One region of the Alcaligenes sp. LTN-3 genome, then DNA from elsewhere that is predicted to be linked to it. Evidence: riboswitches for the same ligand, from Rfam matches in the RefSeq annotation. Region 1 holds a riboswitch; the other holds the start of a gene.
What was found. A riboswitch is a leader RNA that binds a small molecule or an ion and turns the genes downstream of it on or off. The one in region 1 is predicted to bind glycine.
Positions count from the first base shown of each region.

Region 1 (8,143 bases):
GGTTGGGCATTCAGCAGGATGTGTATTTGAAGATTATTGATATTGTGCAGCAGCACGGTGCCGATTTTGCCTTCCCCAGTCAGACTTTGTATGTGGCGAAGGGGGGCGAGCCAGAAGGGGCAGCCCGGACCGAGTAAACACACAGGTCCAGCAGTACGGCCAGTCCCGGTGGCGGCAGCACAGTGCGGGGGCGCACTGTGCTGTGTCCTGCTTGGTTTAGCGTACGCTTTGCGTCGCCAGACTCAGGGCCAGATCTTGTTTCATGCGTTTCTTGTAGAAAGGCAGGCAAATAAGCAGAGCCAGGAACCAGAAAGGTGTGGCAATCAGGCCGATCAGGGTTTCTTCTTCCTGGCTGAACAGGTACAGCGCAAAGGCAAAGAACACCAGAGTCAGATAGCACATGGGAATGGCAAAGGGCATTTTGTAGCTTGATGCAGCGTGTGCCTCAGGACGAACCCGGCGGTACTTCAGGTAGGTGATCAGGATCACGGCCCAGACAAAGATAAAGCAGATGCTGGCCACGGTGGTCACAATTGTGAACACACGCATCACATCGCCTTCTGCGTATAGCAGGAACAGGCTGGACAGCAAAAGGGCGCACGAATAGATCAGACCATTGCGGGGAGTACCGTTACGCGACAGTTGGCTGAAGGCTTCGGGAGCCAGCTTGTTCTTGGACAGACCGTACAACATGCGGCCCGTGGAGAACATGCCGCTATTGGCGGACGACAGGGCCGAGGTCAGCACCACAAAGTTAATGATGGCCGCTGCTGCACCTACGCCAATCAGCAAGAACATATTTACAAACGGACTCTTGTTGGGCGCGACAATATCCCAAGGGGTGACGGTCATGATGGCGGTCAGGGCCAACACGTAAAACACAATCACGCGAACCGGAATCTTGTTGATGGCTTTGGGCAGGTTCTTGGCAGGGTCAGCCGTTTCAGCCGAGGCGGTACCCACCAGTTCGATACCCACAAAAGCAAAGATGGCGATCTGGAAAGCGGCAAAGAAACCATTCAAACCATTGGGGAACATCCCGCCGCGATCCCATAAATGGGTCAGGCTGGCTTTTTCGCCGGTTGGGCCCACAAAGCCGGTAAACAGCAGGTACGCGCCCACACCAATCAGTGCCACGATGGCAATGATCTTGACCAGGGCAAACCAGAACTCGAGCTCGCCAAACAATTTGGCCGACAGCAGGTTAAAGATCAGCAAAAAGGCAATACAAGCCAGACCGGGTAGCCACAGTGGAATGTCCGGCCACCAGAATTGGGTATAGCCGGTAATGGCGACAATATCGGCAATGCCAATAACTACCCAGCAGAACCAGTAACTCCAGCCTAGAAAGTAGCCCATGGTGGGCCCGAGAATATCGGCGGAAAAATCCACAAAAGATTTGTATTCCAGGTTATGCAGGAGCAATTCTCCCATTGCCCGCATAACAAAAAATAAAAAGAAGCCGATGATCATGTAGGTAAACAAGACCGAGGGTCCGGCCAGACTAATGGTGCGGCCTGATCCCATAAATAGCCCGGTACCGATAGCGCCTCCAATGGCTATCAGTTGCAGATGCCGGTTTTTCAACGAGCGTTGCAGTCCAGATGAATGTTGCTGAGACACACTGTACTCCTAGTTTTTTTTCGTTCAAATGCGTAATTATGACTGTGCTGCGAGAAAACAATGGGCACAACCCGTCCTCAAGAACGGTTTTCTTGATGCCGATCTACATAAAGTAGGGAGCGCACAGCAGTCCTCCTTGTTCTGACGACATGAAATGCCAAAACAGACCTGCGTGCGAATAAAAATGGGAATAAAGGGGTGGTGTGCCAGGCGGTCAGACAAGGCGCCTGACTATCTGCTCATAAATAGGCTCCGGACAAATAGGTGGACAAAGACCATATGGCCTTTGTACCCCCTCTGTCCGTTTACCTGAGAGCTTATCCATCGGCGGGCGACGGTCCCCTTCGGTGGGCACTGATGTGCCTCTCTCCAGAACGTCAAGGGTTCAAGATTCTTTTGCCTGAGAGATTCCGGGGTCGTTGCTCCGTCGGCGCTTCATCAAGGTGAAGACTCTCACCTGAACCGTTATTGACGTCGCTATTGTATAGACAGGTAAAAAGCGATGACTACTATCGTTAACCTGTAGGTGATTGATGAGAATGGTTCTTGTTTGTCAGTGGGGTTTGTGCTGGACATTTTGCCGTGACGTCACCAAGGATGCGCCCTTTGCACAGAGCCGCATTGTCTTGAATCGGGCAGGCTGCCTTGTTCCAGACGATGCGGCTCTTTTGTTCTGCATGCCGATGTCAGTGTTGCTTACTCGTCGTTGGCATGTAAAAAGCGATACACCAAGGCGCCGATCACACCACCAATCAAGGGGGCCACCCAGAACAGCCACAACTGTTCCATGGCCCAGGTGCCTTGGAAAAAGGCCACGCCGGTGGAACGGGCAGGGTTCACGGAGGTGTTGGTGATGGGGATGCTGATCAGGTGAATCAAGGTCAGCGCCAGACCAATCGCCACACCGGCCAGGCCAGCGTGACCACGCTTGTGAGTCGCACCCATGATGATGAACAGGAAGAAGGCGGTCAGCACAATTTCTGCGATCAGGGCCGCGTTGCGGCTGTAATTGCCTGGCGAGTGCTCGCCAAAGCCGTTGGAGGCAAAGCCTGCCACGGGATCAAAGCCGGCTTTGCCGCTGGCGATCAGGTACAGAACGCCGCCGGCCAGCAGGCCGCCGATAACTTGGGCAAGGATGTAGGGAATAGCGTCACGAGCGGGGAAGCGTCCGCCAGCGACCAGCCCCAGCGTGACAGCCGGATTGATGTGGCAACCAGAGATATTGCCAATGGCATAGCACATGGTCAGCAAGGTCAGGCCAAAGGCCAAGGCTACTCCGGCAAAACCAATTCCCAGTTCAGGATAGGCAGCGGCAAAGATCGCACTTCCGCAGCCCCCAAAGACCAGCCAGAAAGTGCCCAGCGTTTCTGCGGTGCATCGTTTAATTAAAGACATGATATGGCCCTGTTAGTGATGTAACACGGCAGCATTCTAGCGATAAGCACGGTTCACCCACTGAAGGAAAGGAAAACAACTGTCAAAAGTTTTCCTTTGTTGAGGGTGGTGTTTTTTTATAGTAAATGTGAGAAATGTGCTTAAGGTGGCAGTTTGTGTCAGATGCAGGGTTTTGTTGGAATTGCGAAGAATTGCTGCTTTTTGGGATGGCGTTATAAGTAATTTGTGGGCTAATTTTTTAGCTGCTTTGAATGAAATTTAAAAATCAGGGGTGCGAAATAAAGATGAAACAGGGAAAGTTGTTTATATAAATAGTTATTTGATGCTTTGTTTACGAGTTTAGATTTTCAGTAATTGAGGGGGCGGATTTTGGGACGTATTTATTCTGACGTCTTTATTGGTTTTATGTTTTCTTGATGTGTTTTGATTTTTAAGCAGTGACTAGTGAGGATCAGTGGAAAATCTGAATTGAGTAGAAATAAAAAAAGGACCAAGATGCTTGGCCCTTTCGGTTTAGGTCACGCTTACGGCATTTGCTCAATGAAAGCCGCTGTCACGGGTGATACCTGGTGGAAATCAAAAGCCTGATGGTAGATTTCTCCATTCTTGGCTTCTACAGTTAGCCATAGTTGATGCTCAACCTCACTATTGGGCGGGATGGCAATTTCTACCGATCGTGTCCAGCGTGTGCTGTTAAACGCCTGACGGGGTGTAGGCATAGGCTCGGGCTTGCTGACTTGCAGATAGGCGCGGCGTATATGCGGGTCGCAGGCTTGGCAAAAGCGAATCTGGAAGGCTTTGCGATGTGCGCCGGTGGGCCCGCTGATAGGGGCTTGGTCATTCGTTTCAGCCAGTGCAAACGACCACGGACCAATCTGACTTTGCAGGGCATTGTTGCCAAAGACAGGTTGCGGGCCTTGCTGCGTCAGATAAATCACGAAGGCAGCAGGGATGGCCAGAAGGCTGCTGGCCAAGACCAGGCTACGTGTAGACATGCGTGATGCCGATTCAGTGTTACCTACTCCAGCCGCTTTAGGCGCTGCCTTCGCAACTGGCGCAGGTTTGGCCCGCACAGGTTTCTTTTCCTGCCAAGGCCACCAGGGCAGGTAAAAGGTCAGTCCGGCGCCGGCCATGGTTAGCCAGCCCAGCCAGGCAACCGTGCCGATGCTCCAGCCCCAGCCTTGCCAGCACAAGAGCCAAGCCACGGCCAGAAAAGGCCAGCCGATTAAACGAAAGATCCGCCTTTCCTGCTTGCGAGGCGCGCGATGCAGCAGAAATTCACCCTGGCGATCGCTGGCCAAGGCCAGGCAGATAAAGCCCGCCAGACTGCTGATAAATACGGCCAGATTTAGCCACAGGCTGGTATTGCTCATGGCAGCCCTCCTTCCGGCATCACCAGAAAGCAGAGCAAGGCGATCAAAGCGGTAGGCAGCACCATGCCCAACCAGGCGCGAGTGGCACTTTTGGTACTGAACACCCACATGACGGCGATGGTGTACCAGACAAAGCTCAACATATTGGCCGCCAGGACAGCCTGGGCTCTGGGCAAAGGCCAGAGCAAGGTCAGCAATACGGTGGCGGCGTCTGCCAAGGCGTAGCCACCCACCGTGGCGGCCACGATGCGCGACAACACTTGCAGGCGGTAACGAGGAGTCAGTCCACTCATCCGTTCACTCCCGCAGTATGCAAGTTGGCAGGGGTTGCGGTTTTTTTAGACAGGCTGGCAATGTGCCATTTGCGTTTCATTTTTACGGCGATATAGATAAAGATGGCGGCCAGGCCAAGCATGCTCAGGTCAAAGCCTGCCAGCCCCCAGTCGCCATGGGTGACGGTAACGCCCAGATGGCGGTCGGTCGTCAGCAGGTTCAGGACGGGAATCAGGCCATAGGCGGCGGCTGTCAGGTAGAGCAGTTCCAGCCAGGCGCGCTTCAAGGGTCGCCAGCAGGCATACAGGAAGGACCAGCCCCAGACCAGAAACAGCGCATGAAATTCCCAGGCGGCGCGGTCGGCCATAGTGACCGGCAAGAGGCGGTTGGCCCAGAAGTAGGCGGCCAGACCTAGCGGCAAACCGGCCAGGGTTCCGGCATTCAGGATTTCCACCAGACGCAGGCCCGCCGCATCAAAGCGCTCGGATACGCTCAGCGCGGTGGCTTTGGACAGGCGCTTTTGATGGTGGGTGCGGCGTTTTACGGTCCACAGCACCAGGCCCGTTCCAATAACGGCGCAGCCCAGCAAGCCCGAGATAAGGTATAGCCAGCGCAACCACCATTCGGCAAATGCGCCTTCGTGCAAGGCCAGCAGCACGCGGTGTGTGTCCCCCGTGATATTGCTCGTGTTGTCCGGCTTCATGGCGCTGCCATCGATGGCGTTAAAGCGCAGGGTTTCGGCACGGGTCCAGTACACGCCCGTCACGCCGGTGCGGCGCAGTTCTACATAAGCTTGGCTATCTGCCGGATGCGTAATGTGTACCGAGGCAATGCTGTTCTTGCCCCAGGTTTGTTCAGCGCTGTGCATCATCGCGCTTAACGGAGCCTGCGGCATGCTGACGGGCAGGAAGTCATGTTTTTGCTGGCGAATATCCTGGAAGTAAGCTTGTCGTCCTTCCTCTGTTGCGCCATACATGATCTCTCGTCCGGTCGGCATATAGAAGGACATGAAAAAGATCAGGCCCGTGTAGGTAATCATCAGGAAAAAGGGCAGGGACATCACGCTGACGATATTGTGTGCGTCCAGCCAGGAGCGTTGTCCCTTGCCGGGTCTGAAGGTGAAAAAGTCGGTAAAGATCTTTTTGTGTGTCACCACGCCCGTCATGACGGCCAACAGCATCAGCATGGTGCAGATACCGACCAGCCAGATAGCGACGGGGTACGGCATGTAGTGCAGCGCATAGTGCATGCGATACAGACCCGTGCCACCAGCGGTGGCGCGGGGTTCTGTTTCTGGTTGAATCTGGCCGGTGACCGGGTCCAGTTCCTCGACCCCGCGACGGCCACGCTGACCGGGTTGGGACATTTCTTCCCAGGCAATGGACAGCCCGTGCGTGGCACGTGGGTTCAGGGCTTGATGCGGCAGGGTAATGGTCCAGGCTTTGGAGTCTGCCGGGGCATGTGTTTGTAGCTGCGTCAGGGCCTGATCCAGCATCTGGCTGGATTGCTCAGGTAGAACTTGCATGGGCAAGGGACGCTCGGGCTCCATCCAGCGGGTGATTTCATCGTCTACATAGCCTGCCGTGCCCGTGACGAAGACGAAAAACAGGATCCAGCCCACTACCAGACCGACCCAGGTATGCAGCCATGCCATACATTGGCGAAATGACTCTTTCACGCTGACGCGCCTCCTACTTCAGCACCGTCTCCGGGTGCTGGATTGATAACTGGAAAACTGAGAAAAGCCGTGCTTGCCTGGCCGCTGCGGGTGACGGATGGAATCCGCTCTTCTTGGACGCTGCACTCGTCATGCAAGCCGCGTTTTTCAGGACGCGAAAAGCGGGTGACAGAGAAGGAAAGAGGGCATCAGGCTTAAAACAACGGCAAAATAATAGCAATCATTCTCATTACGGTGTAAGAATTCGCCAGGATTCAAGGTTTTATTCAGAAATCAATGCGACGCCATAGCTGTTTTGGCGTTTCCCATAGGGGGGAGGGCGCAGTTGAGGGGGGGGCTGGTGGGACTTGGAAGGGAGTAAACCTTGTCGGCTCCAGGCTGACGTACCTTAGGCTGAGGACTGACCGCCGGGGAGGGGCAGAAGGGAATAGGCTTTGCAGGCATAACCCCCCTACTACCCAATCTTATGGCTTATAGCGCTTTAATCGCACGTAAAGCGGCCACCCCCGCTTTGGCAGCTTGCGGATGAGGATGGGCACTGCATAGTTCGGCAATGGTCAGCAAATCGGCCCGAGGCCGTTTTTTGATTTCCTGCGCCAAGACTTCGCTTAAAAAGAAGTTGTCGGCGCTGGCCAGCCTTCTTAGCAAAGGAAAGTCTTGCAAGTCCAGGCTGGGAATGAGCGGGATAGCGATTTCTTCATGTTCATCGTTCCCGCACAAATGGGTGATGAAATTGCTCAAGCCCGTTTGATCAGGACACAAGGGTGTGTGTGATGGATGCAGCTCACTCAAGCAACAAGACCGTTCCAGCGCCTGTTGGGCTGCCGTCAGAAAGGCTGACAAAGACGGGAATACAATGCGGCTGTCGTCGTCGTGGGATAAGTAAAACACCTGCCCGGCCAGTGGGGATTCGCAGACCCAGACATGGTGACTGCTGGTATCGGGATCGTCCAGAATCAGACCGCCCAGGGCGTCCAGCGTGGGGTGGCCGCTGAACTGTTCGCTGAAGGCTTGGGCCTGAACGAAGGGGAGCAAGTTTACTTCCTGATCGAAGCGCTCGGCATACAAGCCTTGTTCGACTTGTTTGAAGTAGTCGTCACATTCTGCTGTCAGGCTCATGTTGTGCGGCTCGCTTGAAAATGGATCGAGTCTTTATACCTGAACTGCCCATGGATGCGGTAAGAATTTCCATTAAACAGGCCCCGGCTACCAAGGTATCGGGGCCCGCCGTACTTTTCTGTTTGCTCAGGTGTTTTTAGAGCACCACAAACAGCAGCCAGACGACGACTGGGGCAATAACCGTGACGGCAGCACCGTACAGTAAAAGCTGACGGAAGAAGGCATCACGCGACACTCCCTGAGCATTGGCCAGTACCAGTGCGCCGTTGGTAGAGAAGGGGCTGACGTCCACAATGGTGGAGGATACGGCCATGGCTGCAATAAAGCCCACCGGCCCCACGCCGCCATCGCCTTGCAAAAAGGGCACGGCCAGCGGAATCAGCGAACCCAGCACGGCGGTGGAAGAGGCGAAAGCCGACACGACCGCACCCACAAAAAGCAGCAGCAAGGCCGCCATCAAGGGAGAGGTCAGTTGGGCAACGCTATGGCCAACAAAATCAATCGTGCCCATGGATTCCATCACGCCCACATAGGTGCTGACACCCACAATCAGCATGATTTCAGGCCAGGACACTTGGCCCAGCGCGCGTTTTTGCAGATTGGGGGCCATCAAGGTCAGTACCAGACCGATGGTGATCGAGGTAAAGCCAATATCCTGTTTGAAAAACAAGGTCAGAACGGC
Region 1 covers NZ_JCAPDN010000001.1:153,669-161,811, forward strand. Annotated here, with positions in the region: gene AC6I6N_RS00715 (mechanosensitive ion channel family protein) at 1-137, shown strand, start outside; gene AC6I6N_RS00720 (amino acid permease) at 217-1,623, opposite strand; glycine riboswitch at 2,002-2,091, opposite strand; gene aqpZ (aquaporin Z) at 2,320-3,018, opposite strand; gene AC6I6N_RS00730 (DUF3325 domain-containing protein) at 3,543-4,391, opposite strand; gene AC6I6N_RS00735 (DUF3649 domain-containing protein) at 4,388-4,684, opposite strand; gene AC6I6N_RS00740 (PepSY-associated TM helix domain-containing protein) at 4,681-6,342, opposite strand; gene AC6I6N_RS00745 (hypothetical protein) at 6,814-7,461, opposite strand; gene AC6I6N_RS00750 (SLC13 family permease) at 7,598-8,143, opposite strand, start outside.

Region 2 (8,143 bases), 330 kb from region 1:
TGGATATATACACAGCCTGCTTATGACCCCGCCCGAGCTTCCTCCTTTTTACTATCTGCATAATTTCCATCAGGTTTTGCAGTGGGTACAACACACCAGTTCCGACCTGCTGGAGCCTGAACACGTCCAGTGCGGCCATCGTTTTGTGCATGCTTCCCAGCCTGCACAAGCCCTGTTGGTGCGCTTGCTGATGCGTAAAGGCCCGGTGTTTCGTATCGACAAGTTGCGTTATGCCGAGATCGAAAACCTGGATGCGGCAGTGCAAGAGCTGGCGGCTTGCGAGCTAATAGAAACCGATCCTGAGCTGGATCTGGAAACCTTGTTTGCCGTCCATACGGTGCCCGAGCTGCGTCGCTTGTTCAGTGATCTGCCAGCCGCCGGGCGCAAATCGGACTATCTGGAATGGATTGGGCAGGCTCACGGTGAACAGGCTCGGCCTTTTACGCAGTGGTGTGCCGATCCAGTCCTGCAAGCTCCCACACTGCGCCTATCACCGCAAGTCATGCATTGGGCACAGCGTTTGCAGTTGCTGTTCTTTGGCAACCATTATCAGGACTGGTCCGAGTTTGTGATGAGCGATCTGGGCCTGTATCGCTACGAAACCGTGGTTCTGGATCAGGCCAGTCGGGCGTTTCGCCACAATGAGGACGTGCGCTTGTATGAAACCTTGTCCGAGCTGCGAGACGCACAGGATGAGGCCGACCCCGATCTTTGGATACAGCGCTTTGCCGCCGTTCAAGCAGTTGAGACTGACAGCGACTGGCTGCAACGACGTAAGGCAAAAACCCTGTTCCAGCTAGGCCAGCAAGCCGAACGTCAACATTGGTGGGCCTTAGCCGAACAAGCGTATTTGCAGACAAGCTGGCCGGGAGCCCGTTACCGCCAATTGCGGGTATTGGAGCGTCAGGAGAATCATCAAGGTGCCTGGCCCTTGTTTTGTCAGGCGTGGAACCAGCCCGAAAATGAAAGCGAAACCCAGAAGTTGCTGCGTATGTTGCCTCGCATGCGTCGCAAACTGGCGGTAGACGCTCCGCCCAGCTCGCCTTCCAATAAACCCGCAAGCCGCACACAACGCAGTGATCTGGTTTTGTTCGATGACGGCAATCGGGTCGAATCGCAGGTGCTGGCTCATTGGGACAGCCCCTTGGCACCTGTGTTTTACGTAGAAAATGCCTTGTTCCCGGCCTTATTGGGCTTGTTGAGCTGGGAGGCTATTTTTGCTCCCTTGCCTGGTGCGTTTTTCCACCCCTATCAAGCTTGTCCAGCCGATTGGGGTAACCCGGACTTTGTATCGCGCAGGCAAAATTTGTTTGAGCAGTCTTTGAGTGTGCTGGACGGCGCAGACTATAAAACCGTGATCTGGCAACGCTGGCAGGAAAAGCGTGGCATACAGTGCCCCTTGCTGATCTGGCCTGCCTTGGATGAAACCTTGATCGAGCAGGCCTTGCATTGCATCCCCGCCCAGCACTTACAACTGGTGTTCAAGCGTATCTTGCAGGATTGGCGGGATAACCGTTCCGGCCTGCCGGACTTGGTGCGCTTCATGCCTACCCAGCAAAGCTATGAATTGATTGAGGTAAAAGGCCCCGGAGACCGCTTGCAGGACAACCAGCGGCGTTGGCTCAGTTATTTCGAGCAGCACGCCATCCCTGCGCGTGTCTGCTATGTGACTCGGCCTGAATCCACATGAAAGCCTGGACGGTCGGCGTACGCGCCTTATGTGAATTTACCGCCCGCAGCGGGGATCTGGACCTGCGCTTTACACCTGCGGCCACGGCACAGGAAGGTATCCTGGGCCACCAGCAGTTAAAGCTGCGTCGCCCCGAGCACTATGAAGCCGAAGTGCCGCTGTCCTATGAGATGGAAGGGCTAGTGGTGCGTGGTCGAGCCGATGGGTTTGATCCCGTCAGCAATTGTCTGGAAGAGCTGAAAACCTATCGAGGTGCTTTTGATGCCATTCCCGAGCACCATAGACGCCTGCACCAGGCGCAAGCCAAAGTCTATGCGGCCATGCTTTGCCAGGCGCGCGATTTGCCGGGAATGACCGTCAGCGTGGTGTATTACCACGTGGACAAGCACAAAGAAACCAGTGTCTCTGAATACCTGGGGCGCGCGGATCTGTGGGCCTTTTTTGAGCAGCAATGCCGCTTGTATCTTGAGTGGGGGCGGCAGGAGCAAAAGCATCGGCTGGCGCGTGATCAAGCTTGTACTGCTTTGCAATTTCCCTTTGATCAGTTTCGTGCGGGTCAGCGGCAACTGGCCGTAGCCGCGTTCCGGGCTCAGCGCGATGCACAGTGCCTGTTAGCCCAAGCGCCAACCGGTATCGGCAAAACCTTGGCAGTCGTATTTCCCGGCCTGAAAGCCATGCCGGAGGCGGGACTGGATAAGCTCTTTTATCTGACGGCTAAAAATTCGGGTCGGCAAATGGCCTTGGACGCCTTGCAGCGTTTAAACCCAGAAGGTGAGGGCGCGTGGCGGGTGCTGGAAATGGTGGCCCGCGACAAGCAGTGCCCCAATCCGGATAAAGCCTGCCATGGCCAATCCTGCCCTCTGGCCGAAGGCTTTTACGACCGGCTTCCTGCGGCCCGTCAGCAAGCTCTGGAGCAACCCATGCTAACTAGCCAGCGCTTGCAAGAAGTGGCTAGCAAACACCAGGTCTGCCCCTATTACTTGAGCCAGGAAATGCTGCGTTGGGCGGACGCCATTGTGGGCGACTACAACTATTTTTTCGACACACATGCGGTGCTGTATAGCCAGACTCTGGTTCAGCAATGGCGCAGCGCTGTTCTGGTGGACGAAGCACACAACTTGGTAGAACGCGCCCGTTCCATGTATTCCGCGTCCTTCTCGCAAGCGCAGTTGCGCATGGCGCGTAAAGCCGCGCCTTCGGCCTTGAAGCGTCATTTCACGCCATTGACTCGCTTGATGGAGGATTTGATACCCGAGGAAGGGGGCGATCAATGGGGGCTGGAAAAAATCCCGGAGGATCTGCTCGAACAGTGCGACTATCTGGCTGCCCGCTTAGGGGCCTATGTGGCTGAGAACCCCATGCCGCAAGACAGCCCCTTGCTGCAGTTTTATTTTGAGCTGCTGTACTTTGTGGACCTGGCCGGACAGTTCGGCTCGCATTCCTTATTCGATATTTTGGCGCAGCGCGATGGTGTGCTCCTGAACCTGCGCAATATTGTGCCTGCTCCGTTTCTGGCTGAACGCTATGGCGACGCGCATGGTGTGGTGCTGTTCTCCGGCACCATGAATCCCTCACAGTTTTATCGTGATGTCTTGGGTTTGCCGCCAAGTACAGCTGAGTTGAACGTGGCATCGCCGTATCGGGCCGAGCAACTACGGGTACGCCAATATGCTGGCCTGTCCACGCGCTATGCTGACCGGGCCCAGAGCCTGGGCGGGGTCTGCGACATTGTCGGGCAGGCCTACCAGGAGCAGCCGGGCAACTATCTTTTGTTCTTGAGCAGTTTTGACTATCTGGAGCAAGTTAGCCAGGCCTTGCAGGAGCGCTGGCCGGATATGCCGCTTTGGCATCAGCAGCCGGGCATGAGCGATCTGCAAAGAACGCAGTTTCTGGACCGCTTTACGCTGGACGGAACGGGAGTAGGTTTGGCAGTGCTGGGAGGGGCGTTTTCAGAAGGGGTAGATTTACCCGGCAAACGCTTGATCGGTGCTTTTATTGCCACCCTGGGTTTGCCGCAATTCAACCCGGCCAATGAGTCGGTGCGGCAAGTCATGGCCCGGCTCTTTGGGGAGCGGCGGGCCTATGACTATACCTATCTGTATCCGGGACTACGCAAGATTACACAGGCCGCGGGTCGTGTGATTCGTGATGAACAGGATCAAGGTTTTGTGTATCTGCTGGACGAGCGCTATGGGCAGCGGCGGGTGCAGCAGTTGCTGCCGGACTGGTGGCAAATTGAGCAGGTGCGGACTGACGCTCGTTCTGCGCAATGACCTCGGTAATGATCTGCGCGGTGGCCGCTGACAGCGTCCAACCTAGGTGGCCGTGGCCAGTGTTGTAGTACACGCCCGGGCGGCTGCCTGCTTTTACGCGCGGCATCATGTCCGGCATCATGGGACGCAAACCAGCCCACGGTACAACACGATCGGTCGCGGCATCGTGGAAGTTGCGGCGGGTCCAGTTGGTCAGCGGGGCGATACGGTCGGCGCGAATGTCCTTGTTGGCACCGTTGTATTCCGCCGTACCGGCCACGCGCAGACGATCTTTGCCCAGGCGGCTGGTCACAATCTTGGCTTCTTCGTCCAGCAAGCTGACCCAAGGGGCGGCATGTTGGGCTTCGGGCGTATCCAGATACACCGAAATCGAATAGCCTTTGACGGGGTAGATATTGATGTAGTCGCCCAGCATATGGGCCAAGTGACGGCTGCCTACGCCAGCGCACACCACCAAGGAATCGACAGACAGCGTATGGGTGTGGGCTTCAGCGCCTTCACCGGTACGCAGCTGGATACGGTGTGGTGGGCCACAATCAATACCCAGAACTTCTGTATCTTGCAGGAACTTCACGCCGCGTTTGGCGCAGGCATCGGCCAGACCGCGTGTGTATTTGTGAATATCACCCGTGGCGTCCGAAGGCGTAAAGAACCCGCCGTAATAGGTGCCTTGCAAGGCAGGTTCAATCTGGTGGATTTCCTCGTTGGTAACGGTTCGGCGCTCCAGACCGCCTTTTTGCAGCAGTTGGCTGACTTTCTTGCCAGACTCAAAGCCGCCGGGGGTGTGGTAAATGTGCAGAATACCGCGCTGTTCTAGGTCGAAATCAATGTTTTCGTCCTTGGCCCATTGGTACAGATTCTCGCGGGCGGTAATGGCCAGCTTGACGGTGTCCACGGTGTTGCGCTCGTAACCGGAAATCGCGCCTACAAACTGTGCCATCCAACTGTATTTGTGCCAGCTTGGCTTGGGGTTGAACAGCAGCGGGGCGTCTTTGCGCATCATCCACTTCAAGCCCTTGAGTATGGTGCTGCGGCTGTTCCAGACCTCGGCATTGCACGCGGATAACTGCCCGCCGTTGGCAAACGAGGTTTCCATGGCGGGGTAGCGCAGGCGGTCGATAACGGTAACTTGATAGCCTTTCAAGCTGAGGGCGTAGGCGGTGGTGATTCCGGAAATACCGGCGCCAATGACGGCAATATGCGACATAACAGGCTCCTGACAGGTGAATTACCACCGAGTAGTGGCAATACCCCATCTGTCCTGTGACCTGAGAGTTTATCCAACCGATGTTTCAGGCTGGGCTCCTTCGGTGGGCGTCATGCGCCGCTCTCCAGAGTGTCGGGCTGGTACGATCCTTTTGCCTGAGAGATTCCGGGGTGGTTGCTCCGTCGGCGCCTGACTGAACAGGTCTCTTTCATACCGCCTGTAGTGACGCAACTACAGTAGCTGTGCTTACAAAAGTTTGCAATCAGGGTAAACCGGGAGCTGCATGCAGCGCTTGGGGGATTTCTATGGATAGATGCAATTGTTGGCTAAGCCCGGAAAATTGTTGAGACTGCCGGTCCTTGATACCGAGTTATTACTTACTTTTTCGCTTAATGTGGGCCCGACATGTCGTTGATTCCCGACCGGTGCTTGTTTCTTTATGGACTTAGTCCAGGCGGTAATGCGCACCCAGACTGCGTGGTCGATCCAGGGCGGCCCGGGTAAGCAGCCAGGCGGTGTCCAGTTGCAGGCTGAGGGTCCGTTGATCCAGGCTGGGGGGCAGAAGGCTAATTTGCCCGCGCCAATGGTCCAGGGTGTGCAAGGCCTGAAGCAGTCCTAGGTGATTGCGTAGCAAGCCGACATGCTCTTGCATTAAGTTGCGCAAGGCGGGCAGAGAAGGGGGATTGTTGGTGGATGAGCTGTGGTTTTTATGGCTGCCGTTGCTATAGCTATTGTTTCCGTCATATTGGCAAGCTTTGTCGTTGTTGGCGATGATTGCGTTTTCCAGTGCATCGGCTGCCGTGGCTGTCATAAGGGAGGGGCGTGGATTCGAGCTCGAACTAGAGTTCAAACCCAAACCCCAATGGGGGCCGACATTAGCCTGTGAACTGGAACTTGGATTTGAGTTTGTGTATGAACATGAACTTGAAATCGAACTTGTAGTTGCAGCATCTGTCTCCGGGACCAAAGCTGAACGCTGGGTCCTCTTGCTTCTAGCAATCGCCTCGGCCGCCGCCCGCCCCATGACGACGCACTCCAGCAAAGAGTTGCTGGCCAAGCGATTTGCCCCATGTAAACCTGTGCAGGCTACTTCCCCCACGGCATATAGACCAGGCACCGTCGTGCGGCCTGACATGTCTGTTTGAATTCCCCCGCAACTGTAGTGCGCGGCAGGCGCAACCGGCACCCAGTCCCGACGTAAGTCCAGGCCCCGGCATAAACCTTCTTCCAGGGCTTTGGGGAAATGCTGCTGTAAGGTATCCGCACCAAGATGGCGTACATTCAGCCAGACATGGCTACTGCCTTCTTGCCGCATATGTGCGGCAATAGCGCGCGACACAATATCGCGTGGGGCTAGTTCCCCTCTGGCGTCGTAAGCTGGCATGAAGCGGCGGCCTTGCTTGTCCAGTAAATGACCACCCTCACCACGCAAGGCCTCAGTCAGCAAAAAGGTCGGACCCTCTGCATGCAGGCAGGTCGGATGAAACTGCACAAATTCCAGATCCCGTATGGCAGCGCCTACGCGCCAGGCTAAGGCAACCCCTTCGCCCAAGGCGCTATCGGGATTGGTGCTGTGCGCATACAGGCTGCCCAGCCCGCCTGTTGCCAGCACGACATGGTCCGCCAAAATGGTTTCGTAGCGGTGGGTGTGTTTGTCGTAAATATCCACGCCAGCCACTGCGCCTTGTTCGTTGCGGCGCAGAGTCAATGCCAGACAGTCTGTACGCTGCTGAACATGAGGGGCTTTAGCCAATTGAGGAGCCAAAGCCTGCATGATGGCGTAGCCGCTGGCATCGGCCGCATGCACGATGCGCCGCCGACTGTGCCCACCCTCACGGGTCAGATGCAATTGGCCATCTTCGGTTCTGTCCAGAGGCACCTGCCTTTCCAGTAGCCAATGCACTGCATCTGGCGCGGCTTGCAAAATCCCTCGTACTGCCTCCTTATCCGAGTGCCGAGCGCCGGCTTCCAGTGTGTCTTCAATGTGTTGTTCCAGGCTGTCTTGGGCACTGAGCACAGCCGCCAGACCACCCAAGGCCATCGGGCTGGCCCCGCAAGGAACGGGGGCGCTACTGAGTAAAGTGACATGCATCGAGGAAGGCAAGGACAGGGCCAGACTGGTGCCTGCCAGCCCCGCACCGATGATCAGCACCTGCGTCTGTGTTGAGCCTGAATGCATTAAGCGGCTCCTACATGTTGGAATTGCTGGCTGTGCTCGGCCAAGTCCGCACTGACGCGTAAATTGCTTTGCTGAGCAGCCGCAAAATCCATCATGCGTTGCAAGGAGCGTCGTGCGCCCTCACGTAGATCGGGGGCCACTTGAATACCAGGGCCTGGTTGACTGAGACGTTGACGCAAAGCCTCCAGACTGTTCAACGCCATCCAGGGGCAATAGGCACAGCTTTTGCAGGTGGCACTCTCGCCCGCAGTTGGTGCTGCCAGAAAGGTTTTGCCCGGCGCCTGCTGGCGCATGGCATGCACAATCCCTTGATCGGTGGCGACGATAAAGGTGTCGGCAGGATGATTGATGGCAGCGCGCAGTAGCTGCGTTGTCGAGCCAACCACATCCGCCAGCGCAACAACAGAAGCGGGTGATTCGGGATGAACCAGAACCTGGGCATCGGGGTGCTCACTCATCAAAGCCTTCAAACCATCGGCCTTGAATTCGTCATGCACCAGGCATGAGCCTTGCCAGAGCAGCATATCTGCACCGGTTTGTTTTTGGATATAGGAGCCCAAATGACGATCCGGTGCCCACAGAATCTTTTTCCCTTGTGCGTGTAAATGCCGCACGATGTCCAGGGCGATGGAGGACGTCACAACCCAATCCGCCTGTGCTTTGACGGCTGCGCTGGTATTGGCATACACCACCACTTCCCGGTCTGGATGCGCAGCACAAAACTGCTTGAAATCCTCGGGGGCGCAACCCAGATCCAGCGAACACGTCGCCTCGTCATGTACAGCCAACACACG
Region 2 covers NZ_JCAPDN010000001.1:488,622-496,764, forward strand. Annotated here, with positions in the region: gene AC6I6N_RS02295 (VRR-NUC domain-containing protein) at 23-1,690, shown strand; partial or broken gene AC6I6N_RS02300 (ATP-dependent DNA helicase) at 2,488-3,864, shown strand; gene AC6I6N_RS02305 (D-amino acid dehydrogenase) at 3,809-5,170, opposite strand; glycine riboswitch at 5,219-5,299, opposite strand; glycine riboswitch at 5,304-5,391, opposite strand; gene nadB (L-aspartate oxidase) at 5,616-7,349, opposite strand; gene nadA (quinolinate synthase NadA) at 7,349-8,143, opposite strand, start outside.
Region 2: linked by a shared signal. The riboswitch ahead of AC6I6N_RS02305 (D-amino acid dehydrogenase) and the one ahead of AC6I6N_RS00720 (amino acid permease) in region 1 are both predicted to bind glycine.